DNA from 2 places in the Metapseudomonas boanensis genome. Region 2 is predicted to be linked to the other one. Evidence: predicted binding sites of a transcription regulator. Region 2 holds the regulator's gene; the other holds the start of a gene.
What was found. The regulator sigma-54, encoded in region 2, starts transcription at its own class of promoters, with help from an activator protein. The targets are predictions, from matches to a motif close to ANTGGCATNNANNTTGCTNT.
Positions count from the first base shown of each region.

Region 1 (15,626 bases), 760 kb from region 2:
CCCAGAGCCGCGGTTTCTTCGTCGAGCTATCAGGCTCAGTGGGCGAACAGTGAACCACCGACCTTGCCCGCCAGCTTCTCGGGCTTGATCAGGAACCGTGCCAGGGCCGGCAGCAGCCACAGCGCACCAAACATGTTCCAGAGGAGCATGAAGGTCAGCATCAAGCCCATATCAGCCTGGAACTTGATCGCCGAGAAGATCCAGGTTGCCACGCCAATTGCCAGGCACAACCCGGTGAACAGCACGGCCTTACCTGTGGACTTCAGGGTCTGGTAGTACGCCTCTTGCAGCGGCAGGCCCGCGCGCAGGAAGCTTTCCAGGCGGCTATAGATATAGATGCCGTAGTCAACGCCAATACCCACACCCAGCGCAATCACTGGCAGGGTCGCCACTTTCACGCCAATACCCAGCCAAGCCATCAGCGCGTTACCCAGCACGGAGGTGAGGATCAGCGGCAGCACGATGCACAGGGTTGCAGCGATGGAGCGGAAAGTGATCAGGCACATCACCGCCACACAGATGTACACCAGGATCAGGATGGTCAGTTCAGCCTGGGCGATCACCACGTTGGTGGCCGCCTCGATGCCCGCGTTACCGGCAGCCAGGAGGAACTGCAGGCCCTCCTTGTTGTGCTCCTTGGCGAACGCCTCGACCTCTTTGACAGCGCGGGACAGGGTTTCGGCCTTGTGGTCGTTGAGGAAGATCAACACCGGCGCCAGCGAGCAGTCGGAGTTGTACAGGCCTTCTGCACGGCTGATCGAGTTGTTCAGCACGTCCTGATTGCGCGACAGGGTTTCCCATTTCAGGTTGCCCTCGTTCATCCCTTTGATCACCTGCTTGGAGACGGTGACCATGGAGATGGCGGACTGCACGCCAGGAGTGTTCTCCATCTTCCACATCAGCTCGTCCACTGGCGCCAGCGCCTCATGGGTCGAGCAGCCCTCAGGACCGGTCTTGACCATGACCACCAGCACATCGGAACTGGTGGAGTAGTTGTTGATGATGAAGTTGTTGTCCTGGTTGTAACGGGAATCAGGACGCAGCTCGGGGGCACCCTGGTCCAGGTCACCGATCTTCAGGTTCTGGCTGTACCAGAGGCCACCACCGAAAGCGATCAGCGCAATGACAACGGAGATCGGAGCCACGACCGGGTGAGCAAAGTTAGATAGCAGGCGCCAGAACGGATGATCGCGTACGGCGTCCTTCTTGCTCCGCTCGATGGCCTTCTTGCTGATGCCCACATAGGAGATCGCTACGGGCAGCAGGATCAGGTTGGTGAACACAATCACTGCCACGCCGATGGAGGCGCCAATCGCCAGCTCACGGATCACGCCGATGTCGATGATCAGCAAGGTGATGAAGCCCACCGCGTCCGCCAGGATGGCTATCATGCCCGGCAGGAACAGTTGTCGGAACGTCCGACGTGCCGCCGTCAGGGCGTTGTCGGCATCACTGGACTGCAGAGCGATACCGTTGATCTTCTGCACGCCGTGGGAAATCCCGATGGCGAAGATCAGGAACGGCACCAGCATCGAGTAGGGATCGAGACCGAAACCGACGCTGTGCATCAGGCCGAGCTGCCAGACCACCGCCACCAGGGTGGTGGACAGCACGGCGATGGTGCTGCGGATACACCAGGTGAACCAATAGAGCAGCACCAGGGTGATCAGGAAGGCGATGCCGAAGAACACCACCACCATGATCAGACCATCGATCAGGTCACCGACCTTCTTGGCGAAGCCCACCACGTGGACCTTCACGTTCGGGTTCTGCGCCTGGTACTTCTCGCGAATCTTCTCTTCCAGCTCATGGGAGAACTGGCGGTAGTCGAGCTTGAGCAGTTTGCCCTGATCGTTCGGGTCCGGGTAGGACTCGAGCAACGGCACGTCGATGATGCTGGACTTGAAGTTGTTCGCCACCAGACGACCGATCTGGCCGGACTTGAGCACATTGTTACGCAGATCTTCGAGAGTAGCCGTGGAACCATCATAGGTCTGTGGAATCACCTCGCCACCGGCGAAGCCTTCTTCCGTCACTTCGGTCCAGCGCACACTAGGACTCCACAGCGACTTCCAGGCCCGAGCGATCGACGCCGGAGATGTAGAACACCTCGTCATGGATCTGGCGAAGGGTCTCCATGTACTCCTTGTTGAAGATGTCGCCGTTGACCGCTTCCACCGAGATACGCACGGTGTTGCCGAGGTTGGCCAGGTCATTGCGATGCTCGATCATCTTCTGGATGTAGGGGTGATGCAGCGGGATCATCTTCTCGAAGCTGGTCGAGGGCCGCACTTGCAGGGCCTGCCAGAATAGGAAGACGCTGACCAGCAGGCAGATGATGATCACCGCCGGCCTGTTGTTGAAGATCAGGCGCTCCAGGAAGGTCGCCTTGTCCTGGTGATGGGTACTCATAAAACGCTCCCGCCTTTCTTATAGTTGGCCCAGCTCGGCGCCGGTCGGTGATGCCACACGCACGCCGCCCTGTCCCACCAGGATCAGGTTGCCCTTGTCGTCGGCGATGACGCCGGCCAGCGACATGCGATCAGCGCGGTTGACCACACTGAAACTGCGACCGCTGTCATTGCTCTTGAGGACGCTACCGCCGTGGCCGACCACCACAAGGCTGCCATTGGGCAGCAAAGCGCCCCGGACAGTCCGAACTCCAGCTCGCCACCGGTGGTTTTCAACGGAATGGTTTCCCAGGTGGTTCCGAAGTCGGCAGAGCGGAATAGATGGCCACGCAGGCCATAGGCAATCACCACGCCGGAGTCGGCCGCCCCCAGAACGCCGAACAGAGAGCCCTCATAGGGGCCCTGGATGCGCTCCCAGGTTTCACCCCAGTCCGCGGAGCGAAACATGCTGCCCATCTCGCCGACCACAAACAGACCAGAGTCCTTGACCGCTGTGATGGCGTTGAGGTGGTACTGGTCCTCGTTGTCGAGGCGGTCACTGACGTCATCCCAGTGCTTGCCGCCATCTGCGGTGGTCAGCAAGGCGCCGTAGGCCCCCACGGCGAAGCCGGTGTTGGCATCCTTGAACCAGACATCCAGCAGCGGGGCTTCACGCTGCAGGTCTTCGAATTGCAGCGTCCAGGTAGCGCCGCCATCCTCGCTTGCAAGAATCTGCGCGTCGTGCCCGACTGCCCAACCCTTTTTGTCATCGATGAAGTAGACAGAAGTCAGCATCTGACGAGTCGGCACCTTGGCCTGACTCCAGGACTTTCCATCGTCATCGGAGTACAGGATGTGGCCACGATCGCCTGCAGCCACCAGGCGTTTGCCGGCATGAACGACATCCAGCAGCAGGCTGCTGACGGCCTTGGGAGATTCGATTGAGGAAGACGAAGCATCGGCGGCAAGCGCGGATGCGGTGATTGGCACAGCGGCAACGGCGACGACGGACAGCACACTGAACAGCGAGAGCGCTTTGGCCAGCGGCGAGTGGAAGCGAAACGTCGGCGCGCGGAAGGACTCCACAGGCAGGCCGAACTGGGTGCGCCGCATGACGGGCTCACTCATACACCTTTCCCCTTTTTGTTATAGGTAAAGCTGCCCAGGGAGGCAGCAGCGACCTAATCCTAGCCAGCTTTGGAAAGGCTGCACAATCAGCGGGACGTTATGTTTTGTTAAGCAAGAAAGACGCTGTGTAACCGACAAGACAATTCCAACTCGGCCCGTCGGAGGCGCAAAGCGCAGGATGGGTCACGCTTCAGCGATCCATGCTGCGGCCAGTGCGAGGCGGATTGATGACACATCGCCACCCAACACTGGGGGCAAGTGATACCGGCAGCCAAGAAAAAGGCCGCTAGGAGTAGCGGCCTCTTGCTTGGTTCTGCGCGGACATCTGCCCGAGCCGCGGACCTGACAGGAACGGACTCCCGCAGGTCACACCGCACTCAATCAGCCAAACGCCAGGTTGTGCCACCCTTGCTGTCCTCCAGGACAACGCCCATGGCCGTCAGCTGATCGCGAATTCGGTCGGATTCCGCCCAGTTCTTTTCCGCGCGGGCCTGGAGGCGAGCCTGGATCAATGCCTCCACCTCGGCCGCATCCACCTTGCCCTCAGCCCCCGCACGCAGGAATGCGTCCGGTTCCAGTTGCAACACGCCGAGCAGGCCAGCCAGCTCCTTCAGCCGGGCGGCCAGGGCGGCAGCAGCTTGCAGATCGGTATCGCGCAGTCGGTTGACCTCACGCACCATCTCAAACAGAACCGCACAGGCTTCAGGACTGTTGAAGTCATCATCCATGGCCGCACCGAAGCGCTCGACGAAGGCCTCTCCGCCTGCCGGTGCCGCATCAGGCAGCCCTCTCAATGCATGATAGAAACGCTCGAGCGCACCCTTGGCTTCCTTGAGGCTTTCCTCGGAATAGTTGATGGGGCTGCGATAGTGGCTGGACACCAGCAGATAGCGAACCACTTCCGGGTGATACTTTTCCAGCACTTCGCGAATGGTAAAGAAGTTGCCCAAGGACTTGGACATCTTCTCGCCATCTACCCGAACTGCACCGGCGTGCATCCAGGCCTGGGCATAAAGCTTGCCAGTGGCCGCCTCGCTCTGGGCGATCTCGTTCTCGTGATGCGGGAACACCAGATCCGGGCCACCGCCGTGGATATCGAACGTTTCGCCCAGACAGCAGGTGGACATCACCGAGCATTCGATGTGCCAACCGGGACGCCCCGCCCCCACGGTGACTCCCAACTCGGCTCGCCAGGCTTGGCGCCCTTCCATAGCACGAAGTCCAGCGGATCTTCCTTGGCCTCATCCACCTCGATACGGGCACCGATGCGCAGATCCTCGATCTTCTTGCGCGACAACTTGCCATAGCCGACGAATTTGCCGACCCGGTAATAGACATCTCCGTTGCCGGGCGCATAGGCGAAACCCTTGTCGATCAGGGTCTGGATCATGGTGTGCATGCCGGCGATATGGCCGGTGGCACGTGGCTCGATATCCGGACGCAATACGGAAAGGCGTGCCTCGTCCTCATGCATCGCAGCGATCATGCGCTCGACCAACGCCTCGAACGGCTCGCCGTTCTCGTTGGCACGCCGGATGATCTTGTCATCGATGTCGGTGATGTTGCGCACATAGGTCAACTCAAAGCCGCGGTGACGCAACCAGCGCGCCACCACGTCGAAGGCCACCATTACACGGGCATGGCCGATGTGGCAGAAGTCATAGACCGTCATACCGCAGACGTACATGCGCACCTGATTGCCCACCAGGGGCTTCAGCGCTTCCTTGGTCTTGTTCAGCGTGTTGTAGATCGACAGCGTCATCATTGGCCCCAGGAGTCACGCAGGGTCACGGTACGGTTGAACACCGGCTTGCCGGGTTGCGAATCCTTCAGGTCGGCGCAGAAGTAACCTTCGCGCTCGAACTGGAAGCGGTCTTCCGGCTGGGCCTGAGCCAGGGACGGCTCGGCACGACAACCCGTCAGCACTTGCAGAGACCCCGGGTTGATGTTGTCGAGGAAGCTACCGCCCTCCTCCGACTTCTCCGGGTTAGCCGAGCGGAACAGGCGATCATAGAGGCGAACTTCGCACTCCACGCTGCCCTCGGCAGGCACCCAGTGGATAACACCCTTGACCTTGCGACCTTCAGGGTTCTTGCCCAGGGTGTCCGGGTCGTAGCTGCAGCGCAGCTCGACGATGTTGCCGTCGGCATCCTTGATCGCCTCATCAGCACGGATGACGTAGCTGCCGCGCAGGCGTACTTCGCCATTGGGCTCAAGGCGCTTGTAGCCCTTGGGCGGCTCTTCCATGAAGTCTTCACGGTCGATGTACAGCTCACGGGCGAACGGCAGGACGCGAACACCCATGTCTTCCTTCGGATGACGTGGAAGTTCGAGATTCTCCACCTGACCTTCCGGATAGTTGGTGATCACCACCTTGAGCGGGCGCAGTACACACATGGCGCGCGGGGCCGTGGCATCCAGATGATCACGGATGCTGAACTCGAGCATGCCGATGTCCACCACACCGCTGGCACGGTTGACGCCGATCATCTCGCAGAAATTACGGATGGACTCGGGCGTGTAGCCACGACGGCGATAACCGGACAGGGTGGACATGCGTGGATCATCCCATCCGCTCACATGCCCCTCGTCCACCAGCTGCTTGAGTTTGCGCTTGCTGGTGATGGTGTAGTTCAGGTTGAGGCGCGAGAACTCATACTGGCGCGGTTCTGCGGGTACCGGCAGGTTGGCCAGGAACCACTCGTAGAGCGGACGATGGTCTTCGAACTCCAAAGTGCAGATGGAGTGGGTGATGCCTTCGATGGCGTCCGACTGACCATGGGTGAAGTCGTAGCTCGGGTAGATGCACCATTTGTCGCCGGTCTGGTGGTGATTCGCGTGGCGGATGCGATAGAGGATCGGATCGCGCAGGTTCATGTTCGGCGACGTCATGTCGATCTTGGCTCGCAACGAACGGGCACCATCGGGGAACTCGCCCGCCTTCATGCGTGCGAAAAGGTCCAGGTTCTCTTCTACCGAGCGATCACGGAACGGGCTGTTCTTGCCTGGCTCAGTCAGACTACCGCGGAATTCGCGTGCTTCTTCCGGGGACAGGTCGCAAACGAAGGCTTTGCCAGCCTTGATCAGCTCTACTGCCCAAGCATGCAGCTGGTCGAAATAGTTGGAGGCATAGCGCACTTCGCCGGCCCACTGGAAGCCCAACCACGTCACATCGCTTTCGATGGCATCGATGTATTCCTGGTCTTCCTTGGCCGGGTTGGTGTCATCGAAGCGCAGGTGGCAGTCGCCGCCGAACTCCTTGGCCAGGCCAAAGTTCAGGCAGATAGACTTGGCATGACCGATATGCAGGTAGCCGTTGGGCTCCGGCGGGAATCGGGTGACGATCTTCGTGTGCTTGCCGGCATCCAGATCGGCCTGGACGATCTGGCGCAGGAAGTTGGAGGCGGCGGGAGTCTCTGGCTTGCTCATGGTGTCCTTGGTCATGCTGGTGCGCGGCTCAGGGTAGGCCGGCCAAATCAAAGCGCTTATCATAGCCGAAGCTGTCAATCCCCTGACAGGCCTTGGATTTCTCGACAGAGCGAATACCCCAATGATCAAGCTGCACACCAACCATGGCGTCATCACCCTGAAACTCTTTGAAGACAAAGCCCCGGAAACCGTGGCCAACTTCAAGGAGTACGTGAAGTCCGGCCATTACAACGGCACCATTTTCCACCGTGTGATCGGCAACTTCATGATCCAGGGTGGTGGTTTCGAGCCGGGCATGAAGCAGAAGCCGACTCGCGCGCCTATCAAGAACGAGGCCAACAACGGTCTGTCGAACAAGGTTGGCACCATTGCCATGGCTCGCACCATGGAGCCGCACTCGGCTTCTGCCCAGTTCTTCATCAACGTCGCTGACAACAGCTTCCTCAACCACAGCGCACCGACTGTCCAGGGCTGGGGCTACGCCGTATTCGGTGAAGTGGTCGAAGGCATGGACGTAGTGAACAAGATCAAGGCCGTCTCCACGACCATGAAGGCCGGCCACCAGGACGTACCGGTCGACGACGTCATTATCGAGAAGGCCGAGATCGCTGAGTGATATTGCTGATCTCCGATCTGCACCTTGAAGAGGAGCGCCCGGACATAACCCGGGCGTTCCTTCATTTCCTGCAGACGCGCGCGCCCCAGGCGGAAGCTCTCTACATCCTCGGCGACTTCTTTGAGGCCTGGATCGGTGACGATGCCATGACCTCCTTCCAGCGCTCGATCGCCCAAGCGCTCCGTCAGCTTTCCGACACCGGCACCCGCATCTACCTGATGCACGGCAATCGCGACTTCATGATTGGAAGCGCCTTCTGCCGCGAGGCCGGTTGCACGCTGATCCCGGACCCGAGCCTGGTCCAGCTGAACGGCGAACCCGTCCTGCTGATGCACGGCGACAGCCTGTGCACCCGCGACGAGGCCTACATGCGCCTGCGTCGATGGCTGCGCAACCCTGTCTCGCTGTGGATACTGCGCAACCTGCCGCTGAGAACCCGCCACAAGCTGGCCCGGAAGTTACGCAATGAAAGCCGCATGCAGACCCGGCAGAAAACGACCGAGATCACCGATGTCACTGCCGAAGAGATTCCGAAGATCCTCCGCGAACATGGCGCCAGGACTCTGATCCATGGCCACACCCACCGCCCGGCATGCCACGACTTTGCTCTCGACGGCCAGCCTGCGCGGCGCATCGTGCTTGGCGACTGGGATCGACAAGGCTGGGCCCTCCAGGTAGACGAACAAGGTTTCCAGCAAGCGCCCTTCAGCCTTGCCTGATTCGCTCGATACCGCGCATTGGTGCCGACCCACGGGCAGCATTTCCGCACAAGAAAGTGCGAGCCAGAAGGACACCGTTCATCGTCAGGAATAAAGAAGCGCCCACTTGGGCGCTTCCTTTTGAGCAGCTGTCGACTGTCAGCGCGACGGGCCTGATGCCCTGACCTTCAAGCGGGCACGCCGCTGTGGAAACGGAACTCGCTATCCGGCGACTCGATCAACTCTCGCTCGACCGCGCAGACCTTCTCGATCACCAGATCGACGTCAGCCGCATCCCCGTATTGATAGGCAAGCTTCAGATAACCCTGGAAATGGCGGGCCTCGGACCTCAATAGCCCACCGTAGAACTTGCCAAGGTCCTCATCCAGATGAGGCACAAGCGCCTCGAAACGTTCGCAGGAGCGCGCTTCGATGAACGCCCCCACAACGAGGGTATCGACCAGCTTCTGTGGCTCATGTGTGCGCACCACCTTACGCAAGCCAGACGCATAGCGTGCAGCGGAAACCGGCCGCAGGCCAATCTTCCGGCGCTTCATTATCCGCAGCACCTGCTCATGATGTACCAGCTCCTCGCGGGCCAGTCGCGACATGAAGTTGATCAGATCCAAATGAGTGCTGTACTTGGCAATCAGGGCCATCGCCGTCGAGGCTGCCTTGAACTCGTTGTTCTTGTGGTCGATCAGCATGGTCTCCTGATCGGCCAGCGCGGCCGCCACCCAGGCGTCGGGCGTACGGCAACCAAGAAAGTCATGAATTTCAGGCAAGGTCACTGGCGGGTCTTCCGTTATGCAGATGCGTCACTGATTCGACGGGGCGGGAGTTCTTGGCTGCTGGCCGCTCCCGCAAAGGCGGAGCATTATACGAATGCGAGTCGCAACGACTAGTCCGGCGCTCTGACATATGTCAAGAACACCAAAGCTTGATCGGTACTACATTTGCTTTGGCTATAAGCCATCGACAGGGAGATGAGGACCATGCAAGCCATTCGCAGCATCCTGGTAGTACTGGAACCGGACCGACCAGAGGGCCTGGCCCTGAAGAGGGCGAAACTGATCGCTAATGTCACCCAGTCGCACCTGCACCTGCTGATCTGCGACAAGAAGAGCGACCACAGCGCCTACCTCAGCGACCTGGCAGCCTCGCTCACAGCCGAGGGTTTCAGCGCCACCACCCAGCAGGACTGGCTGGACAACCTGCACCAGACCGTCATTGCTGCACAACAGGCAGAAGGCTGTGGCCTGGTGATCAAGCAACACTATCCCGACAACCCGCTGAAAAAGGCGCTGCTGACACCGGATGACTGGAAGCTCCTGCGCTTCTGTCCCGCCCCGGTCCTGATGGTCAAGACGGACCGCCCCTGGACCGGCGGAGTAATCCTGGCTGCTGTCGATGTGGGCAACAGTGATGGCGAGCATCGTACCCTGCATGCTGGCATCGTCAGCCACGGCTACGACATTGCCAGCTTGGCCCAGGGCACCTTGCACGTGATTTCCGCGCACCCCTCGCCGATGCTGTCGGCGGCCGACCCGACCTTCCAGCTCAAGGAGACCATTGAGGCGCGCTATCGCGAAGAATGCAGGGCTTTCCAGGCCGAATTCGATGTCAGCGACGAGCGTCTGCATATCGAGGAAGGCCCAGCCGATGTCCTCATTCCTCACATTGCCCACAAGCTACAGGCAGTGGTCACGATCATCGGAACCGTTGCGCGGACCGGCCTCTCCGGAGCCCTGATCGGCAATACGGCCGAAGTGGTGCTCGACACGCTGGAAAGCGATGTCCTGGTCCTGAAACCTGACGACATAATCAGCCATCTCGAAGAACTGGTAGCCCAACGCTGACAATATGAAAAAAAGCGCCGCCCATCGGGCGGCTCTCTTTAAAGCGTCATAGGCGAATTTCCATCCCTTCCCTAAGAAAGCGCGGAGCGATGTAACGCTCGTAATGTGCCTCGGAGAGCAGGAAAAACTCCCGATCAATGGCTTCGCGAAGATTTGGCAAGGCCCAGTCACGAAACTCGGGAAGCAGCGCAACCCCGTAAGCATCCAGACGATTGATCATCCGTGCGGCCCTGGCAATCAGCTGGTAGGCCCAGCAGTAAGGCGACTGTTCAGGCACGAACCGCACCTGATGCTGCTCGAGCTGCGCACGCAGGCGCGAAGGGTCGAACACTTCCAGCTTGGCGGTCATGACCTGCACCAGGAGAATCTCAAGACGTCGCCATACCGCGCGCTTCTCTTCCTCGCCATAGAGATTCCAGTTCACCACTTCGTGATGAAAGCGCTTGCAGCCCCGACACACCAGGTCGCCATAGACAGTGGAGCAGAGGCCGACGCAAGGCGTCTTGATTCGCTGGTTGGACATGGTGATGGCAGGTTCGACGGGTGAATCAGGCGCGCCATCTTAGCCCTTTGTCTAATCGGGGTCACCCATGGCGAGGAGGGGGTTTTGTCTTAACTTTGCCGAACCTTTCCAGTAGAATCAGCCCGCCATTTAAGGCGCCGATATCCGTTGGAAGCTGTTTTCAAAGCGTCACGAGCACAGTTCATCCGGCAGGAAAAATTGGCGCTGGCCCCCTCATTTGAGGTGTCCAGCGCCAGCCCTCATCAGGCCTTCCTGACGGCGTAAAACTTTGAAAACAGCTTCTCGATGGAGGCCGCCGAAACCTTGGCCAGACAGCTCACAAAGCTGTGCGGCGCATGCGTTCGGCGGATTCCTGGATGAGCGCCCTGGAAGAATCCAGGGCCACTGATGAGGGTAAAACTGTGCTTGAAGCCTATCGCAAACATGTAGAAGAGCGTGCCGCCCAGGGCGTTGTGCCCCAGCCGCTGAACGCCGAACAAACCGCAGGCCTGGTCGAACTGCTGAAGAACCCGCCGGCCGGCGAAGAGGCCTTCCTCCTCGACCTGATCACCAACCGTGTTCCGCCGGGCGTCGACGAAGCCGCCTACGTCAAAGCCGGTTTCCTCTCCGCTATCGCCAAGGGCGAAGCCAATTCCCCGCTGATCAGCAAGGCCCGCGCCACCGAACTGCTGGGCACCATGCAGGGCGGCTACAACATCGCCACCCTGGTGGAACTGCTGGACGACGCTGCACTGGCTAACGTCGCCGCCGAGCAGCTGAAGCACACCCTGCTGATGTTCGACGCCTTCCACGACGTCGCCGAGCGCGCCAAGCAAGGCAACGCCGCCGCCCAAGCCGTGCTCAAGTCCTGGGCCGATGGCGAGTGGTTCGTCAACAAGCCCGCCGTGCCGGAAAAAGTCACCCTGACCGTGTTCAAGGTCCCCGGCGAAACCAACACCGACGACCTGTCCCCGGCCCCGGACGCCTGGTCCCGCCCGGATATCCCGCTGCATGCCCTGGCCATGCTGAAAATGGCCCGCGACGGCATCGAACCGGTCCAGCCCGGCTCCATCGGCCCGCTGCAGCAGATCGAAGCGGTCAAGGCCAAGGGCTTCCCGGTCGCCTACGTCGGTGACGTGGTCGGTACCGGCTCTTCCCGCAAGTCCGCCACCAACTCGGTGCTGTGGTTCTTCGGCGACGACATCCCGTTCGTGCCGAACAAGCGCGCCGGTGGCTTCTGCTTCGGCACCAAGATCGCCCCGATCTTCTACAACACCATGGAAGATGCCGGCGCCCTGCCGATCGAATTCGACTGCACCAACCTGGCCATGGGCGACGTCATCGACGTCTACCCGTACGAAGGCAAGGTCGTTCGCCATGACAGCGGCGAAGTCGTCACGACTTTCGAACTGAAAACTCCGGTGCTGCTCGACGAAGTCCGCGCCGGCGGCCGTATCCCGCTGATCATCGGCCGTGGCCTGACCGAGAAGGCCCGTGCCGAGCTGGGCCTGGGCGCTTCCGACCTGTTCAAGAAGCCGGAGTCCCCGGCCGACAGCGGCAAGGGCTTCACCCTGGCGCAGAAGATGGTCGGCCGTGCCTGCGGTCTGCCGGAAGGCCAAGGCGTGCGTCCAGGCACCTACTGCGAGCCGAAGATGACCACCGTCGGTTCCCAGGACACCACGGGCCCGATGACTCGCGACGAGCTGAAAGACCTCGCCTGCCTCGGCTTCTCCGCCGACCTGGTGATGCAGTCCTTCTGCCACACCGCCGCCTATCCGAAGCCCATCGACGTCAACACCCACCACACCCTGCCGGACTTCATCAAGACCCGCGGCGGTGTGTCCCTGCGTCCGGGCGACGGCATCATCCATAGCTGGCTGAACCGCATGCTGCTGCCAGACACCGTCGGCACCGGCGGTGACTCGCACACCCGCTTCCCGATCGGCATCAGCTTCCCGGCCGGCTCCGGCCTGGTGGCCTTCGCCGCTGCCACCGGCGTAATGCCGCTGGACATGCCGGAATCGGTACTGGTGCGCTTCAAGGGCAAGATGCAGCCCGGGATCACCCTGCGTGACCTCGTACACGCCATCCCCTACTACGCCATCCAGGCCGGTCTGCTGACCGTCGAGAAGAAAGGCAAGAAAAACATCTTCTCCGGCCGCATCCTCGAGATCGAAGGCCTCAACGACCTGACCGTCGAGCAGGCTTTCGAACTGTCCGACGCCTCGGCCGAGCGTTCCGCTGCCGGTTGCACCATCAAGCTGCCGGAAGAGGCCATCGCCGAGTACCTGAGGTCCAACATCACCCTGCTGCGCTGGATGATCGGCGAAGGCTACGGCGATGCCCGGACCCTGGAGCGTCGCGCCCAGGCGATGGAAGCCTGGCTGGCCAAGCCGAACCTGCTGGCAGCCGACCCGGACGCCGAATACGCCGCCGTCATCGAGATCGACCTGGCCGAGGTCAAGGAGCCGGTACTCTGCGCCCCGAACGACCCGGACGACGCCCGCCTGCTGTCCAGCGTGCAAGGTCGCAAGATCGATGAAGTGTTCATCGGCTCCTGCATGACCAACATCGGTCACTTCCGCGCCGCCGGCAAACTGCTGGACAAGGTCAAAGGGGGCATTCCGACCCGCCTGTGGCTGGCCCCGCCGACCAAGATGGACGCCCACCAGCTGACCGAAGAAGGCTACTACGGCATCTACGGCAAGGCCGGTGCGCGCATGGAAATGCCGGGCTGCTCGCTGTGCATGGGTAACCAGGCGCGCGTACAGACCGGTTCCACCGTGGTCTCCACCTCCACCCGTAACTTCCCGAACCGCCTGGGCGACGCGACCGACGTGTTCCTGGCCTCCGCCGAGCTGGCGGCCGTTGCCTCGATCCTGGGCAAACTGCCGACCGTCGAGGAGTACATGGCCTACGCGAAGAACATCGACAGCATGGCGGCCGATATCTACCGCTACCTGTCCTTCGACCAGATCGCCGAGTACAAGGAAGCCGCTGCGAACGCCAAGATCCCGGTCGTTCAAGCCTAAGCCCTAACCGGCCATGAAGAAGCCCCGCCCCGTGCGGGGCTTTTTCTTGGTCGTTGTCGCAACGCCGCGTAGCCCAACAAGACCCCGAGCCACTGAACATTGGGCTTCGCTAGCCCAGTGGCAACCGGCCGCAAGCAATCACGCGCCCCGCCTTGCAGACGTACCTGCAGCAGCTATGTTCCATGTAAGGGCGGACAATCGTGACGGAGCTAAGTGATGAAACAGGCGGTGTTGATTGTGATCTTCGTGCTGGGCCTTGCTGCGTGCTCCAGCGAATACCTGATTGCCACGGCCGACGGCCAGATCATCACCACCCATGAGAAGCCCGAACTGGACCGGGACACCGGCATGATTGAGTTCGAAGACGACGAGGGCCGCACCCAACAGATTCCCCAATCCCAGGTGAAGCAGATCATCGAACGTTGAGGTAGCTCCAGCCTCAAATCCTTGACCCCGCCCTGGCGGGGTTTCTTTTTTTTGAGCCACTGGCACATCGCTTGCTTTAGCCAGTTCACCAATACTCACTCCAACAGCGGAGCGGGTTGATGACGATGGCGTCGATGCCAGTGGCAGCTCCGGCAGCTCTGGGGCGACGCCATTTTGCTGATTAGGTGGCAAGAAACCATGACCGACAAGCAGACCCCTACACGATCGGACAGCCTGGACTGGGTGGCAGGCAGCGATGCCCCGGAAAAGTGCATGCTCAACCTGGGCTTCATGCCCCTGACCGATTCGGCCTCCCTGATCGTCGCCGCCACTCAGGGATTCGCGCAGCCATACGGGCTGACACTCAATCTGCAACGCCAGGCATCCTGGGCAACCCTGCGCGACAAACTGCTGGGCGGGGAGCTTGATGCCGCGCAGGCGCTCTACGGTCAGGTCTATGGCATCCAGTTCGGGATCGGTGGCCCTACTGCCGACATGGCGATCCTGATGACCCTGTGCCAGAACGGTCAGGCCATCAACCTCTCGGAACCCCTCAAGCGCACCGGCGTGACCAGTTCAGAGGCACTGACCCGCCACGTGCTCCATGGCGGTGCACGCCTGACCTTCGCCCAGACCTTTCCTACTGGCACCCATGCCATGTGGCTCAACTACTGGCTGGCGGCCCAAGGCATTCATCCGCTGCATGACGTCGACACAGTGGTGGTGCCGCCCTCGCAGATGGTCACTCACCTCAAGGCTGCCCGCATCGATGGCTTCTGTGCTGGCGGTCCCTGGGGCGCGCTGGCCGTGGAGCAAGGCCAAGGCTTTACCCTCGCCACAAGCCAGATGATCTGGTCCGATCATCCGGAGAAAGTCCTCGCCGTTACCCAGGCATTTACCGAGCAATACCCCAACACAGCCCGTGCCCTGACCATGGCCCTGCTGGAGGCCAGCCGTTTCATTGAAGACAACCCGGAGAATCGCCGCAGCACGGCCCAGCTGATCAGTGGCAGCGACTATGTCGACGTCCCTGTTTCAGCTATCGAACCACGCTTTCTGGGGCACTACGAAGACGGTCTCGGCAACGCGTGGGAGGACGCTCATCCCTTACGGTTCTTCGACCAGGGAAGGGTCAACATGCCTTACCTATCGGATGGCATGTGGTTCATGACTCAATTCCGTCGCTGGGGCCTGTTGCGTGACGATCCAGACTATCTCGGCATCGCACGCCAGGTTCAGCGGATCGATCTTTACAAACAGGCCGCTGGAGCACTGGGCATCGAGGTGCCCGAACCCATGCGCAGCGCCACACTGCTCGACGGCAAGCACTGGGACGGTAGCGATCCAGCAGGCTATGCCCGCAGCTTCCCGATCCATGCACTGGCTGGCAGCACCCAGGCCATGGCCCTGTAGCCGCGAGGGAAGACCGACATCATGTTGCGCATTCTCCTGATCAACGATACCGCCAAGAAAGTCGGCCGCCTGAGAGCCGCTCTGGTCGAAGCCGGCTTCGAGGTCATCGACGAGTCCGGCCTTACCATCGATC
Region 1 is NZ_CP113889.1:1,119-16,744, forward strand. It holds partial or broken gene OXH74_RS00010 (RND family transporter) at 36-2,412, opposite strand; partial or broken gene OXH74_RS00015 (WD40/YVTN/BNR-like repeat-containing protein) at 2,431-3,518, opposite strand; partial or broken gene cysS (cysteine--tRNA ligase) at 3,896-5,280, opposite strand; gene OXH74_RS00025 (glutamine--tRNA ligase/YqeY domain fusion protein) at 5,280-6,947, opposite strand; gene OXH74_RS00030 (peptidylprolyl isomerase) at 7,069-7,563, shown strand; gene lpxH (UDP-2,3-diacylglucosamine diphosphatase) at 7,560-8,282, shown strand; gene OXH74_RS00040 (tRNA isopentenyl-2-thiomethyl-A-37 hydroxylase MiaE) at 8,450-9,052, opposite strand; gene OXH74_RS00045 (universal stress protein) at 9,257-10,120, shown strand; gene OXH74_RS00050 (DUF1289 domain-containing protein) at 10,167-10,643, opposite strand; gene acnB (bifunctional aconitate hydratase 2/2-methylisocitrate dehydratase) at 11,045-13,654, shown strand; gene OXH74_RS00060 (YgdI/YgdR family lipoprotein) at 13,871-14,080, shown strand; gene OXH74_RS00065 (CmpA/NrtA family ABC transporter substrate-binding protein) at 14,279-15,493, shown strand; gene OXH74_RS00070 (ANTAR domain-containing response regulator) at 15,515-15,626, shown strand, end outside.
Region 1: a site for sigma-54 is predicted at 14,139-14,158, ahead of OXH74_RS00065 (CmpA/NrtA family ABC transporter substrate-binding protein). Genes of this name have one in related genera too.

Region 2 (15,626 bases):
TGGGTCCGGGCGAACCACTACCGGTCAGGGCGTTACTGAACGGCAAGCCTGCGGCCGACATCGAGTTGATCGGAGGCTATCGCTGCGAAGCTGACACGGACAGTGCCAAGGCTGACGAGCAATCACGCACCAGGATCATGGCGCGCAATGCGAGACTCAATATCATCGCCACTCAAGTCGTCATCCTGGACACGCCAAAAGGCGAGAACGTGCGCGAGCAAAACCTGTTCAGCGCTCTGACCGTCCTTGGGGCTCCGCACCACGAGTAATGGGACACAGGCAAAGAAAAAGCCGAGGCAGTAACCCGCACTCGGCTTCTCTTACCCCTATCACGCTTATCGCGTGGCCAAAGCATCCAGCAGCGCCTGGTTCTGCTCGGGCGTTCCGATGGTGATGCGCAAGAACTGGGCAATACGCTCCTGCTTGAAGTGGCGGACGATCACGCCCTGCTCCCGCAATCCGGCAGCGATACCGGCGGCATCTTTCTGCGGGTGTCGGGCGAAGATGAAGTTGGCAGCCGATGGCAGCACCTCGAAGCCCAATTTGCCCAGCTCTGCAATCAGGTGCTCACGGCTGTCGATGACCTTGCGGCAGGTGGCGTCGAAGTAGGCCTTGTCCTCGAACGCAGTTGCGGCGCCGACGATGGCCATCCGATCCAGCGGATAGGAGTTGAAGCTGTTCTTGATGCGCTCCAAGGCCTCGATCAGGTCCGCGTGCCCCACTGCCAGACCTACTCGCAGGCCCGCAAGGGAGCGCGACTTGGACAACGTCTGAGTCACCAGCAGGTTCGGATAACGGTCCACCAGGCAGATTGCGCTCACGCCGCCGAAGTCGATGTAGGCCTCATCCACCACCACCACCGAGTCGGGGTTGGCTTGCAGCAGCTTCTCGATGGCCTCGAGCGGCAGCAGGCAACCGGTTGGGGCGTTCGGGTTGGGGAAGATAATCCCGCCGTTGGGACGCTCATAATCCTCGACGCGGATCTGGAACTGCTCGTCCAGCGGCATCGCCTCGAAGGGGATGCCGTACAGACCGCAGTAGACCGGATAGAAGCTGTAGGTCACGTCGGGGAACAACAGCGGCCGACCGTGCTGGAACAGGCCGTGAAAAGCATGGGCCAACACCTCGTCGGAACCGTTACCGACGAACACCTGGCTCGGCTGCACGCCGTAATAGTCGGCCACGGCGTGCTTGAGGCGGTCGCTGTTCGGGTCTGGATAGAGGCGGAGGCTCTCGCCCACTTCCGCCTGCATGGCGGCAATCGCCCTGGGCGAAGGTCCGTAGGGGTTCTCGTTGGTGTTCAGCTTGACCAGGTTGGCGATCTTGGGTTGTTCGCCAGGTACGTAGGGCACCAGGTCCTTGACGAAAGGACTCCAGAACTTGCTCATGTTCACTCCCCCTTGATCCGGTATTCGGCACTGCGCGCGTGAGCGGTCAGCGACTCGCCACGCGCCAGTACCGAAGCAGTCTTGCCCAGCTCGGACGCACCATCGGCCGAGCAGAAAATGATCGACGAGCGCTTCTGGAAGTCATACACGCCCAACGGCGAGGAGAAGCGCGCAGTGCCGGACGTCGGCAGCACGTGGTTGGGCCCAGCACAGTAATCGCCCAGCGCCTCGGCAGTGTAGCGGCCCATGAAGATGGCACCGGCATGGCGAATCTGCGGCAGCCAGGCTTGCGGATCGGCTACCGACAATTCCAGGTGCTCGGGGGCGATGCGGTTGGCCACATGGCACGCCTGGGCCTGGTCAGCCACCTGGATCAACGCGCCTCGATTCCGCAGCGAAGTGCGAATGATCGCCTCACGCTCCATGGTCGGCAGGAGCTTGTCGATGCTGGCGGCAACCCGATCAAGGAAAGCTGCGTCCGAGCTGACCAGGATCGCTTGAGCATCTTCGTCGTGCTCGGCCTGGGAAAATAGGTCCATGGCGATCCAGTCCGGATCGGTCTGGCCGTCGCAGACCACGAGGATCTCCGACGGGCCGGCAATCATGTCGATGCCCACCTGGCCGAACACATGGCGCTTGGCGGTGGCGACATAGATGTTGCCTGGCCCGACGACCTTGTCCACCTGCGGTACGCTCTCGGTGCCATAGGCCAGCGCAGCCACGGCCTGAGCGCCACCGATGGTGAAGACGCGATCGACGCCCGCTACACAGGCAGCGGCCAGGACGATCTCGTTGATCTCCCCACGCGGCGTCGGCACCACCATTACCACTTCAGCAACACCAGCAACCTTGGCCGGGATCGCGTTCATCAGCACGGAGGACGGATAGGAAGCTTTCCCGCCCGGCACATAAAGGCCAGCGCGGTCCAGCGGCGTGACCTGCTGGCCCAGCACGGTGCCGTCGGCTTCCGTGTAAGTCCAGGAGTCCTGCTTCTGCTTCTCGTGGTAGCTGCGCACCCGTGCAGCAGCAGTTTCCAGCGCCTTGCGCCGCTCAGCGGTGATGCGCGTCAGGGCAAGCTCCAGGCGCTCGCGGGGGAGGATCAGGTCGGCCATCGAAGTCGCTTCGACACCATCGAAACGCTGGGTGAACTCGACCACGGCGGCGTCGCCATGCTCGCGGACGGCCTGGATGATCTCGAGCACACGCTGGTTGACGGCTTCATCGGATACGCTTTCCCAGCTCAGCAGATGATCCAGGTGTCGAGCGAAGTCCGGATCAGCGGCATTGAGTCGGCGAATAGCGATAGGAGCGGTCATAGCGGGCCTCATGAATGGCAAATACTCGGGCGCCGCTAGAGTAGCAAGCCCACCGTGCGGGCACCCGAGAATATTGGCTATGACACGGATAGGCGCGTGCGGCGCAGGGCCGCACTTTATTGTGTCAGCTGGGGTGTCGAGACTCGACTGCGCCGCGCAGGACATCGATCAGGGCCTGGATGCGCGCGTGCTGCATCTTCATCGAAGCCTTGTTGACGATCAGTCGCGAACTGATGGTGGCGATCAGCTCCTGCGGCTCCAGACCGTTAGCACGCAGGGTGTTGCCGGTATCGACGACGTCGATGATCTTGTCGGCCAGACCGACCAATGGCGCCAACTCCATGGAGCCATAAAGCTTGATCACATCAACCTGGCGCCCTTGCTCGGCGTAGTAGCGCTTGGCGATGTTGACGAACTTGGTGGCCACGCGCAGACGCCCCTTCGGCTCGGAAGCTCCGATAGCACCTGCTGTCATCAGCTTGCATTGGGCGATTTGCAGGTCCAGCGGCTCATAAAGCCCCTGACCGCCGTATTCCATCAGCACGTCCTTGCCGGCAACGCCAAGGTCGGCCGCACCATGTTCGACGTAGGTGGGAACATCGGTGGCACGAACGATCAACAGCCGGACATCCTCCTGGGTGGTGGGGATGATCAGCTTGCGGCTCTTGTCCGGATTCTCGGTCGGCACGATGCCGGCTTCGGCCAGCAACGGCAGGGTGTCGTCGAGAATACGGCCCTTGGACAACGCGATGGTGAGCATGGAACTGGATATCCTTGGCTACGACCCGATTCGGGCCTGATGCACAGGCGACATGGCTGGCCTGACCCGGTAAGCCTAGGCCAGGCCTGCGGCCACCTTAACCCGGCACGCGACGGATCTTGGCGCCGAGCAACTGCAGTTTTTCCTCGATGCATTCATAACCACGATCGATGTGGTAGATGCGGTCGATGAGGGTATCGCCCTCGGCAACCAGACCAGCGATCACCAGGCTGGCGGAAGCCCGCAGGTCGGTGGCCATGACCGGGGCGCCCTTGAGGCGCGGCACACCGGTAACGATTGCGGTGTTGCCCTCGACGAGGATCTGCGCACCCATGCGGTTCATTTCATAAACGTGCATGAAGCGGTTCTCGAAGACAGTCTCGATCACAGCGCCGGTGCCCTCGGCGACAGCGTTGAGGGAAATGAACTGGGCCTGCATGTCGGTCGGGAACGCCGGATACGGGGCAGTTCGGATGTTGACCGCCTTCGGACGGTTACCCTTCATGTCCAGCTCGATCCAGTTGTTGCCGGTGTTGATGTGCGCGCCGGCCTCTTCCAGCTTGAGCAGGACCGCTTCAAGAATGGTCGGATCGGTATCCTTGAGCTTTACGCGACCACCGGTAGCAGCAGCTGCCACCAGGTAAGTGCCGGTTTCGATACGGTCAGGCATGACGTTATAGCGAGCGCCGCCGAGGCGTTTCACACCATCGATGGTGATGGTGTCGGTACCCGCCCCCTGGATCTGGGCTCCCATGGCATTCAGGCAGTTGGCCAGATCGACCACTTCCGGCTCACGGGCTGCGTTCTGCAGAACGGAACGGCCGTTGGCCAGTGCCGCGGCCATCATGATGTTCTCGGTACCGGTCACACTGACGGTGTCGAAGACGAAGTTGGCGCCGCGCAGGCCGCCGGCCGGAGCCTTGGCCTTGATGTAGCCGCCTTCTACGTCGATCTTGGCGCCCATGGCTTCCAGGCCACGGATGTGCAGATCCACCGGACGCGAACCGATGGCACAGCCGCCGGGCAGCGCAACTTCAGCCTCGCCGAAGCGGGCCACCATCGGGCCAAGTACCAGAATGGAGGCACGCATGGTCTTCACCAGCTCGTATGGTGCCACCAGGGTCTTGATGCTGCTTGCGTCGACTTCGACACTGAGCTTCTCATCGATCACCGGCTGCACGCCCATACGACCGAACAGCTCGATCATGGTCGTGATGTCGTGCAGGTGCGGCAGGTTGGCTACGGTCACCGGGGTATCGGCGAGCAAAGTAGCGGCCAGGATCGGCAGCGCGGAGTTCTTGGCGCCGGAAATGCGGATTTCGCCGTCGAGGCGTTGACCGCCAGTAATAATCAGTTTGTCCATAGTTCTCTCGGCAGCGGAGCTCAGGAGCGCTCGGCCCAGGCGGCCCGGCTGAAGAATTTCATGGTCACGGCATGGATGCTGCCATCGGCGATCCAGGCGTTCAGGTGTGCGTAAACCTGCTGTTGGCGCTTGACTGGACTCAGGCCAGCCAATTCGTCACTGATCAGGTTCAATTGGAAGTTGCAGCCTTCACCTTCAACTTCCACCTGGGTACCTGGCAGTTTTGCCTCCAGGAGGCTTTTCACTTCTACGGCCTGCATGCTCAACCTCAATCGGCGCCCAACGCGCGCGGGTCGGCCATGATACAAAAAAGCCCCCCACCTGCGAACCCCGTACAAACGGGGTCAGACGGAGGGCTGCAAGCCTTGTTCAGGCCTCCAACGGCAGAAGCTCGGTCAAATTCGAAACTTCAGCGATCTGCCGCATGTCGTCGGGCAGACCGCGAAAGGCAAGCGTCTTGCCGGCAGCCTTCGCATCGCGCATGAATGCCAGCAGCAAAGCCAACCCAACGCTGCTGCTCTTCTCCACACCCGAGAGGTCCACCAGTACGCGATCACCGGTGGTTGCGCCGATCAACTTTCCGCCCGCCTCACGCAACTGCGGACCGGTATTGAAGTCGAGGACGCCCACCAGGCGAAGCTCGCCTGGCGCGGCCTGATCGATCCGGGCCTCACTCATTACTTTTGCCCACTGCTCGCTGGGCTTCTTCGGTTTCCTTGGCTTTGGCGACAACGTTGGCCCAGCCATCGATGGTCTTGTCCAGATTGTTGCCATTCTTCTGCATGCTATCGGCGAACTGGTCGCGGAACAGCTTGCCAATGTTGATGCCATTGATGATGACGTTGCGCACCATCCACTGCCCCTGGACGCTCACCATGGTGTAGGAAACTGGGTAGATGGCACCGCTACGCCCGGTAACTTCCATACCAACGCTTGCGCGCCCGGCATCATCCTCCCGGACATTGAGGACGCGGATATTCTGGTTGTCGTACTCCAGCAAGGCATTGCCATAGAACTGGATCAAGCTGCGCTTGAAGTTTTCCTGGAAACGCGCCATCTGCTCAGGAGTGGCATTTCGCGAGTATTTCACCGTCATGATGCTGCGCGAGATGCCGTCGGCATCCACCACTGGCCCAAGGATTCGATTGAGCGAATCGTAGAAGGCGTCTGGATTGCCGCGGTACTGCTCCTTGTTGGCCTTGAGGTCAGCCAGCAATTGCTCGGTGGTTTCCTGAACCACATCGCGCGGACCAGCAGAAGCGGTCGCGATCAAGGGGAGCGCTGCCAGCAGGACCAGCAGGCCATTTCGCAGGGCTTTGAACAACATAGGTGTAATCCTCATTTGCTTTCTTTGTTGACCGTGTTCAGCAGGAACTTACCGATCAGATCCTCTAGCACCAGAGCCGACTGGGTGTCACGGATGGTTCCACCATCCTTGAGCAACTCCTCATCGCCGCCGACGCTGAGACCGATGTACTTCTCACCAAGCAGCCCGGCCGTCAGGATGGACGCCGTGGAGTCCGTCGGCAGATTGTCGACGCGCTTTTCGACTTCCATGGTGACCCGACCGGTATAGCTGTCGCGATCCAGGTCGATGGCCGTGACCTTGCCAATCGTTACACCGGCCATGGTGACCTTGGCTCTGACAGTCAAGCCGGCAATATTGTCAAAATGCGCATAAAGCTTGTAGGTATCGTCACTGGTGCCATAAGACAGGCCACTGACTCGCAGAGCCAGCAACATCAGAGCCAACATCCCAGCCAGAATGAAAAGGCCGACACCAATTTCCAAGGTGCGGATTTGCATCAGAAATCTCCAAACATCAAAGCAGTCAGGATGAAGTCGAGCCCCAGCACGGCCAGCGAGGCATAGACCACGGTTTTAGTCGTCGCGCGGCTGATCCCTTCCGAGGTCGGCTCGCAGTCATAGCCCTGGAACACGGCGATCCAGGTCACCACGAAGGCGAATACGACGCTCTTGATCACGCCATTCAGCACATCCTCGGTGAATTCGACACTGTTCTGCATGTTGGACCAGAAAGAGCCTTCATAGACTCCCAACCAGTCCACCGCCACCATCGCCCCACCCCAGATTCCCACCACGCTGAAAATCATCGCCAGCAGCGGCATCGAAATGAACCCAGCCCACAAACGTGGCGCGATGATGTACTTGAGCGGGTCCACGCCAATCATTTCGAGACTGGAAAGCTGCTCCGTGGACTTCATGTTGCCGATCTCGGCGGTTAATGCAGAACCGGCGCGCCCCGCGAAAAGCAGCGCAGTCACCACCGGCCCCAGCTCACGCAGCAACGTAAGCGCCACCATCTGGCCAACGGCTTGCTCCGAGCCGTAGTCCACCAGGATGTTGTAGCCCTGCAGCGCCAGCACCATGCCGATGAAGACACCCGAAACGATGATGATTGCCAGCGACATCACGCCAACGGAAAAGAGCTGCTTGACCAGCAACTGGAACCCATTGCCAACACCAGTACGACCAAACAAGGCGTGCAGCAGGAACAAGGTCGAGCGACCCAGTGCTTCCACCACATCCAGGCCAGAGCGCCCAAGCAGGCCTATGCGCTCGAGTTGAGACTTCTTGCGCATCAGCGCCCCCCCAACAGATCGGAACGATAATCCGGCGCCGGGAAGTGGAAAGGCACTGGACCGTCCGGGATTCCCTTCATGAACTGCCGGACACGCGGGTTTTCGGAATTCATAAGTTCGTCTGGCGTACCCTGACCCAGCACCTCGGCATCCCCCACCAGGTAAATGTAGTCAGCGATGCTGGCCGTCTCGGCCAGGTCATGGGAGACCACGATACTGGTAATGCCCAAGGCGTCGTTGAGCAATCGAATGAGGCGAACCAGCACACCCATGGCGATCGGGTCTTGGCCTACGAAAGGCTCGTCGTACATGAGGATCTGCGGGTCGAGCGCGATAGCACGCGCCAAGGCCACCCGGCGCTTCATGCCTCCAGACAATTCATCGGGCATCAGCTCGAAAGCGCCCCGCAGGCCAACGGCCTGGAGCTTCATCAGCACGATGTCGCGAATCATCTCCGCGGGCAGGTGCGTGTGGACCCGCAAAGGGAACGCTACGTTCTCGAACACATCGAGATCAGTGAACAGGGCGCCGCTCTGGAACAGCACGCCGAACTGCTTGCGCATGTCGAACAGCTCTGCCCGCGATAGCGTGGGCAGGTTCCGACCATTGACCCAGACTTCGCCGCTGGACGGTTTCAACTGGGCGGCGATCAAGCGCAACAGCGTGGTCTTGCCACAGCCGGACGGCCCCATGATGCCAGTCACTTTGCCGCGCGGAATGCGGATATCGACATCTTGAAATATGCTGCGCGTGCCGCGCTTGAAGGTTACGCCCTTCAGCTCAACGGCATAGGCATTCTCGGCGCTCATCTGGACTCCTTGCGATACAGCCTCCCGGTCAGACGCCGCATCCCACCGCAAGGACACTGCGCCCACGACGGGCCGAATAAGGCGTGAACTATACCATCGCAGCAGCGGCCCTCCCAAGGCCGCGTGCGGTCTCGCTCGGCTTTGCGACGAGCTCGACGGCATTGGTGCGTGAGCAAAGCCGCCTTTGCCGCTATAATCCCGACCTTTTCCTTCGGCAACCGCACGCCCTACATGACCCAGTCCAGCGATCTGATCAAGTCCGCACAACGCACCATTCGACTCGAACGAGAGGCTATCGACGCCCTCCTCCCGCGAATCGACGCCGATTTCATCCGCGCATGTGAACTGATCCTCTCCTGCAAAGGCCGCGTCGTCGTCGTCGGCATGGGCAAGTCAGGTCACGTCGGAAACAAGATCGCCGCCACGCTTGCCAGCACCGGCACACCGGCTTTCTTCGTCCATCCTGCAGAGGCCAGCCATGGCGACATGGGCATGATCACCACTGACGATGTGGTGCTCGCCCTCTCCAACTCGGGCTCCACCGCCGAGATCGTTACGCTATTACCGCTGATCAAGCGTCTCGGGATCACGCTCATCAGCATGACCGGCAACCCTGACTCCCCACTGGCCAAGGCCGCTGCTGCCAAACTAGATGCGCGGGTAGCGCAGGAAGCTTGCCCACTCAACCTGGCGCCGACTTCATCCACCACCGCATCACTGGTGCTGGGCGATGCACTGGCGATCGCCCTACTGGAAGCCCGCGGCTTCACCGCCGAGGACTTCGCGTTTTCGCATCCCGGCGGCGCACTTGGCCGTCGCCTCCTGCTCAAGGTAGAGAACATAATGCATGCAGGTGAAAGCCTGCCCCGCGTCGCCCGCGGCACTCCCTTGCGCGAGGCTCTGCTGGAAATGACCCGCAAGGGACTGGGTATGACTGCAGTTCTGGAAAGCGATGGCACGCTCGCCGGCATTTTCACTGACGGCGACCTACGCCGAACCCTGGACAAAGGCATCGACGTGCGCCAGGCCAGTATCGATGAGGTCATGACTGTTCACGGCAAAACCGTACGCCCGGAGATGCTGGCCGCCGAAGCCCTGAAGATCATGGATGACCACAAAATCAACGTTCTGGTGGTGGTCGATGACTCCGACCGACCGACCGGAGCCCTGCACATCCACGACCTGACCCGCGCCGGAGTGATCTGATGAACAACCAGCTCCTGCAACGCGCCAAGGCTATCCGCCTGGCCGTTTTCGACGTCGATGGCGTGCTCACCGACGGACGTCTTTACTTCCTGCCAGATGGCGGCGAGTTCAAGACCTTCAATACCCTGGATGGTCACGGCATCAAGATGCTGATCAATTCGGGCGTGCGCACCGCCATCATCAGCGGCCGCAAGTCCCCGGTCGTCGAGCGACGCGCCCATAACCTGGGTATCCAGCACCTCTATCAGGGCCGCGAAGACAAACTGGTCGTCCTGGACGAACTGCTTGCTGAACTGGGCCTGAACTATGAACAAGTGGCCTATCTGGGCGATGACCTGCCCGACCTGCCAGTGATCCGCCGCGTCGGCCTCGGCATGGCCGTGGCCAGCGCCGACAGCTTCGTGCGCCAGCATGCCCACGGCGTGACCCAAGCCCGCGGTGGTGACGGTGCCGCCCGCGAGTTCTGCGAGCTGATCATGCGCGCCCAAGACAGCCTGGAAGCAGCCCAAGCCGCTTACCTCTGAGGCCACACCCATGTCCAAGAACCTTCGCCTCACCCTGATCCTGGCGCCCATTGCCGCGCTGCTGATCGCCTTGGGCTACTGGAACATCCGCCCCGAGAGCTTCATGGACAGAACGCCCAGCCCAACCGATGCAAACGCTATCGACTTCTATGTCGAAAACGGCAAGAGCACCCAGTTCCAGGCTGACGGCAAGCTCCACTACGAACTGACCAGCAAACGCCTCGAACATATCAAGGCGACTGATGTCACATTGCTGACCCAGCCTGATCTGCAGCTGTATCGCGGCACCGTCTATCCCTGGCATGTGCAGAGCGAGCGCGGCGAAGTCTTCCCTGGCGGTAGCCAGGTCGAACTGATCGATAGCGTCAGGGTCGCACGCACTGACGCCAAGGGCCGCCCCACTATTCTCACCACCAGCCGACTGACCGTGTTCCCGGATGAGGAATTTGCGCAGACCCAGCAAGCCGTTAAAATCGAAGCGGCTAACGGGGTCACCACGGCGCAAGGAATGAAAGCGTACTTGAATGACGGCAGGATGCTCCTGCAGTCCAACGTAAGAGGCCAGCATGAGGTTCGTTAATACCCTCCCCCTACTGCTCAGCCTGGGTGCCGCACTCGGAAGTGCCGCTGCCTGGGCCCTGCCGACGGACCGCGACCAGCCCATCCGGGTCCAGGCCGACAGCGCCGAACTGGACGACAAGCAGGGCGTCGCGGTTTACCGCGGCGACGTCATCATCACCCAGGGTACCCTGAAGATCACCGGCGACACGGTGACCATCACCCAGGACTCCAACGGCGACATCCAGGTCTTCACGTCGGTCGGCAAGCCTGCCTATTACGAACAGAAGCCGGCCGTCGACAAGGAGATCGTCAAGGCTTACGGCATGACCATCCAGTACTTTGCCAGCAATGAGCGCATCGTACTGATCGACCAGGCCAAGGTGATCCAGGAAGGCAATACCTTCGAAGGCGAGAAGATCGTCTATGACACCCAGCGTCAGATCGTGAATGCAGGGCGGGCCACCGGCACCAACGTCAGCACGCCGCGCCCGCGGATCGACATGGTCATCCAGCCCAAGAAGAAAGAGCAGAACGCGGGACAAGCACAGTAATGGCGACCCTCAAAGCCCAGCATCTGGCCAAAAGCTACAAGAACCGGCAGGTGGTACGAGACGTCAGCGTCTCGATCGATAGCGGCCAGATCGTTGGCCTGCTTGGCCCCAACGGTGCGGGCAAGACCACGTGCTTCTACATGATCGTGGGTTTGGTCAAAGCCGACCAGGGCCGAGTGCTGATTGACCATCAGGACGTTACCCACCAGCCCATGCACGGCCGCGCCCGCGCCGGTATCGGCTACCTGCCGCAGGAAGCCTCGATCTTCCGCAAGCTGAGCGTTGCCGACAACATCATGGCAATCCTGGAAACCCGCAAGGACCTGGATCGCGCCTCCCGTCGCAAGGAACTGGAGAGCCTGCTCCAGGAATTCCACATCAGCCATATCCGCGACAACCTCGGGATGAGCCTGTCCGGCGGTGAGCGACGCCGGGTGGAAATCGCCCGAGCGCTGGCCACGGCCCCGAAGTTCATCTTGCTGGACGAGCCCTTCGCGGGAGTCGACCCAATCTCAGTGGGTGACATCAAGCAGATCATCCACCATCTCAAGGCCAAGGGAATTGGCGTGCTCATCACGGATCACAATGTCCGCGAGACTCTGGATATCTGCGAGACTGCGTATATCGTCAGCGATGGCCAGCTGATTGCCGAGGGTGATGCCGAAGCAATCCTGGCCAACCAGTTGGTGAAGGAAGTCTACCTGGGCCATGAATTCCGTCTGTAGCCCGACAACCGATCTGTAAGGACGGGTTGCGAGAGCTAGGAAAATCCTTCAAGGTCAGGCATATAATTTGCTTCCTGGTGGCGCTTCGGCGCCCTGTAGTGGATGGCGCGTGAGCGCCGGCGAATAAGGTGCTAAGCCCCCTGCCATGAAACCATCGCTAGTCCTAAAGATGGGCCAGCAGCTGACGATGACTCCGCAGCTGCAACAGGCCATCCGCCTACTCCAACTGTCCACCCTCGATCTGCAGCAGGAGATCCAGGAGGCGCTGGAATCCAATCCCATGCTGGAACGACAGGAGGATGGCGAAGATTTCGACACCTCCGACCCCATGGCTGAAGGCGAGCAACTGACCAACACCTCCACCCAGGAATCCAGCTTCCAGGAATCCAGCGTCGAGGCTAATGCCGAAGCTCTGGAAGACGGCGAATGGCATGAACGCATCCCGAGCGAACTGCCAGTCGACACTGCCTGGGAAGACGTCTACCAAACCAGCGCCAGCAGCCTGCCTAGCAACGACGACGATGAGTGGGACTTCACCTCCCGCACGTCTGTCGGCGAAAGCCTGCAAAGCCATCTGCTGTGGCAGCTGAACCTCGCTCCGATGTCGGATACCGACCGGCTGATTGCCGTCACGCTCATCGACTGCATCAACAACGATGGCTACCTGGAAGAGTCCCTTGCGGAGATTGCCGAAGCCTTTGACCCGGAACTCGAGATCGAACTCGACGAGATCGAAGTGGTGCTACACCGCATCCAGCAGTTCGAGCCCGCCGGCATCGGTGCCCGCGACCTGCGCGAATGCCTGCTGCTGCAACTGCGCCAACTGCCGCTGAACACCCCCTGGCTGAGCGAAGCGCAACGCCTTGCGGGCGACTACCTGGACCTGCTGGGCAATCGCGACTACAGCCAGCTGATGCGCCGCATGAAGGTCAAAGAGGATGAGCTGCGCCAGATCATCGAATTGATCCAGGGGCTCAACCCGCGCCCTGGCTCGCAGATCGAGGCCAGCGAACCGGAATACGTCGTTCCCGACGTCATCGTGCGCAAGCACAACGAGCGCTGGTTGGTGGAGTTGAACCAGGAAGCCGTGCCACGCCTGCGGGTCAACCCCCATTACGCAGGTTTCGTCCGCCGTGCAGACTCCAGCGCCGACAATACCTTCATGCGCAACCAGCTTCAGGAAGCCAGGTGGTTCATCAAGAGTCTGCAGAGCCGGAACGAAACCCTGATGAAGGTCGCCACGCAGATTGTCGAGCATCAGCGTGGGTTCCTCGAATACGGCGACGAGGCAATGAAGCCACTCGTGCTGCACGACATCGCCGAGGCGGTAGGGATGCACGAGTCGACGATCTCCCGGGTAACCACCCAGAAATACATGCACACACCGCGCGGAATCTACGAGCTGAAGTACTTCTTCTCCAGCCACGTAAGCACTTCCGAAGGCGGCGAGTGCTCATCCACAGCGATCCGCGCAATCCTCAAAAAGCTGGTCGCAGCGGAAAATCCGAAAAAGCCGTTGAGTGACAGCAAGATCGCTGGTTTACTGGAAGCACAGGGTATCCAAGTGGCGCGTCGCACAGTTGCCAAGTACCGCGAATCCCTTGGGATCGCGCCTTCCAGTGAACGGAAGCGACTGATGTGATGCAGAATTGAGCCACGCCAAAGTGTTCCGGTGGCAGGCCCGTTAGCCTGTCTCATATACACGGGCAATAAGGAGAAAGCGGTATGCAAGTCAACATCAGTGGACATCAACTGGATGTGACCGACGCCCTGCGCAACTATGTTGTCGAGAAGTTCGAACGACTGGAGCGCCACTTTGACCGCATCACCAATGTTCAGGTGATCATGCAGGTGGAGAAACTCAAGCAACAAATTGAAGCTACCCTTCACGTTGCCGGCGGCGAAGTCGTTGCCAACGCGGAGCACGAAGACATGTACGCCGCCATAGACCTGCTCACTGACAAACTTGATCGCCAACTGATCAAACACAAGGAAAAGCAGCTTCACCGCCAGCAGGGCGCCACGGCCCGCTGACCTTACCCTATGATCCGACTTGAGCAAATCCTGACCCCCGGCCGTTCCCTCGTGAACGTGCCGGGCGGCAGCAAGAAACGCGTCCTCGAACAGATTGCCAACCTGGTCGCTCGCGACCTTCCCGAACTCGATGGTCAGGACATCTTCGAAAGCCTGGTATCGCGGGAAAAGCTCGGCTCCACGGGCTTTGGTAACGGTATCGCCATCCCCCATTGTCGGCTGACCGGCTGCAACTCGCCGATCAGCGCAGTGTTGCGCCTGGACGCCCCCGTAGACTTCGATGCCATCGACGGCGCACCGGTGGATCTGCTGTTCGTATTGCTGGTTCCAGAAGCCGCTACCGATGAACACCTTGAATTGCTACGCCAGATCGCCAGCATGCTGGACCGCAGCGATGTTCGCGATCGCCTGCGCCATGCAACGGACAGCGCCGACCTGTACAAGGTAGTCGTGGACGTCCAGAGCGGACGCTAGGACTGTGCAATGCGCCTGATCATCGTCAGCGGCCGCTCCGGCTCGGGGAAGAGCACGGCTCTCCACGTGCTCGAAGACAACGGTTTTTATTGCATCGACAACCTGCCGGCAGGCCTCCTGCCCGAGCTTGCTGAGCGGGCGTTTCTGCACACTGAGCTGCTCGAGCCGAAAGTCGCCGTCTCGATCGATGCCCGCAACCTGCCGAGCCAGCTGAAACGCTTCCCCGAGTTGCTCGCTGAAGTCCGGTCGCGCTATATCCAGTGCGATGTTCTCTACCTAGACGCCGAAGACGAGGTACTGCTCAACCGTTTCTCCGAGACGCGCAGGCGCCACCCATTGACCGACGACAATCGCTCCCTGGCCGAAGCGATAGGTGACGAGACAACGTTGCTCGCCCCAATTGCTGACCTCGCAGACCTGCGTATCGACACTACCCGGCTCAACCTCTATCAGCTACGGGACAGCCTGAAGCTACGCCTGCTGAACCAGCCAGAACCGGGCACCGCCTTCCTGGTCGAGTCGTTCGGTTTCAAGCGCGGCATGCCGGTAGATGCAGACCTGGTGTTCGACGTGCGCTGTTTGCCGAACCCTTATTGGAAGCCGGAACTACGCGACCACTCTGGCCTGGAACAGCCTGTGGCCGATTACCTCGCAGCGCAGCCGGATGTCGAGGAAATGTACCAGGACATCCTTGCGTACCTGAACAAATGGCTGCCACGTTTTGCCGCCAGCAACCGGGCTTATGTCACCATCGCCATTGGTTGCACGGGCGGCCATCATCGCTCGGTCTATGTTGCCGAACGTTTGGGCGCAGCCTTGAAGCCTACCTTGAAGAACGTCCAGGTTCGCCACCGCGACCTCAGCTAGAAGGATGAACGCCGCGATGCCCGCCTGTGAAATCACCATCATCAACAAACTGGGTCTGCACGCCCGAGCGGCCGCCAAGTTCGTTGGAGTTGCCGGGCGGTTTCCCTGCAAAATCCGCGTTGGCCGTTCACCGGAGAGCCTGGTTGATGGCAAGAGCATCATGGCCGTCATGATGCTGGCTGCGGGCAAGGGCACCCCGATCCACCTCCACACCGAAGGCGAGCAGGATCATGACGCCCTGGACGCGCTGGTGGAGTTGATCAACAACAGGTTCGACGAAGGGGAATAGGAAGCGAAAGCCGGCAAACCTTCGCTCCCTGCAATCAGCGGTACACGCTAGCTACCCGCTACCGTCATTCGCTCGATCAGTACCGAGCCAGTGCGAATGTTCCCGCGCAACTCCAGATCATTCCCCACAGCCACAATCTGGCGGAACATGTCCTTC
Region 2 is NZ_CP113889.1:756,162-771,787, forward strand. It holds gene OXH74_RS03505 (hypothetical protein) at 1-269, shown strand, start outside; gene hisC (histidinol-phosphate transaminase) at 336-1,388, opposite strand; gene hisD (histidinol dehydrogenase) at 1,391-2,704, opposite strand; gene hisG (ATP phosphoribosyltransferase) at 2,829-3,464, opposite strand; gene murA (UDP-N-acetylglucosamine 1-carboxyvinyltransferase) at 3,562-4,827, opposite strand; gene OXH74_RS03530 (BolA family protein) at 4,848-5,087, opposite strand; gene OXH74_RS03535 (lipid asymmetry maintenance protein MlaB) at 5,197-5,505, opposite strand; gene OXH74_RS03540 (phospholipid-binding protein MlaC) at 5,498-6,154, opposite strand; gene mlaD (outer membrane lipid asymmetry maintenance protein MlaD) at 6,166-6,633, opposite strand; gene mlaE (lipid asymmetry maintenance ABC transporter permease subunit MlaE) at 6,633-7,430, opposite strand; gene OXH74_RS03555 (ATP-binding cassette domain-containing protein) at 7,430-8,239, opposite strand; gene OXH74_RS03560 (KpsF/GutQ family sugar-phosphate isomerase) at 8,471-9,445, shown strand; gene OXH74_RS03565 (KdsC family phosphatase) at 9,445-9,969, shown strand; gene lptC (LPS export ABC transporter periplasmic protein LptC) at 9,980-10,549, shown strand; gene lptA (lipopolysaccharide transport periplasmic protein LptA) at 10,536-11,081, shown strand; gene lptB (LPS export ABC transporter ATP-binding protein) at 11,081-11,806, shown strand; gene OXH74_RS03585 (RNA polymerase factor sigma-54) at 11,952-13,448, shown strand; gene hpf (ribosome hibernation-promoting factor, HPF/YfiA family) at 13,532-13,840, shown strand; gene ptsN (PTS IIA-like nitrogen regulatory protein PtsN) at 13,850-14,314, shown strand; gene rapZ (RNase adapter RapZ) at 14,324-15,181, shown strand; gene OXH74_RS03605 (HPr family phosphocarrier protein) at 15,198-15,470, shown strand; gene pmbA (metalloprotease PmbA) at 15,518-15,626, opposite strand, start outside.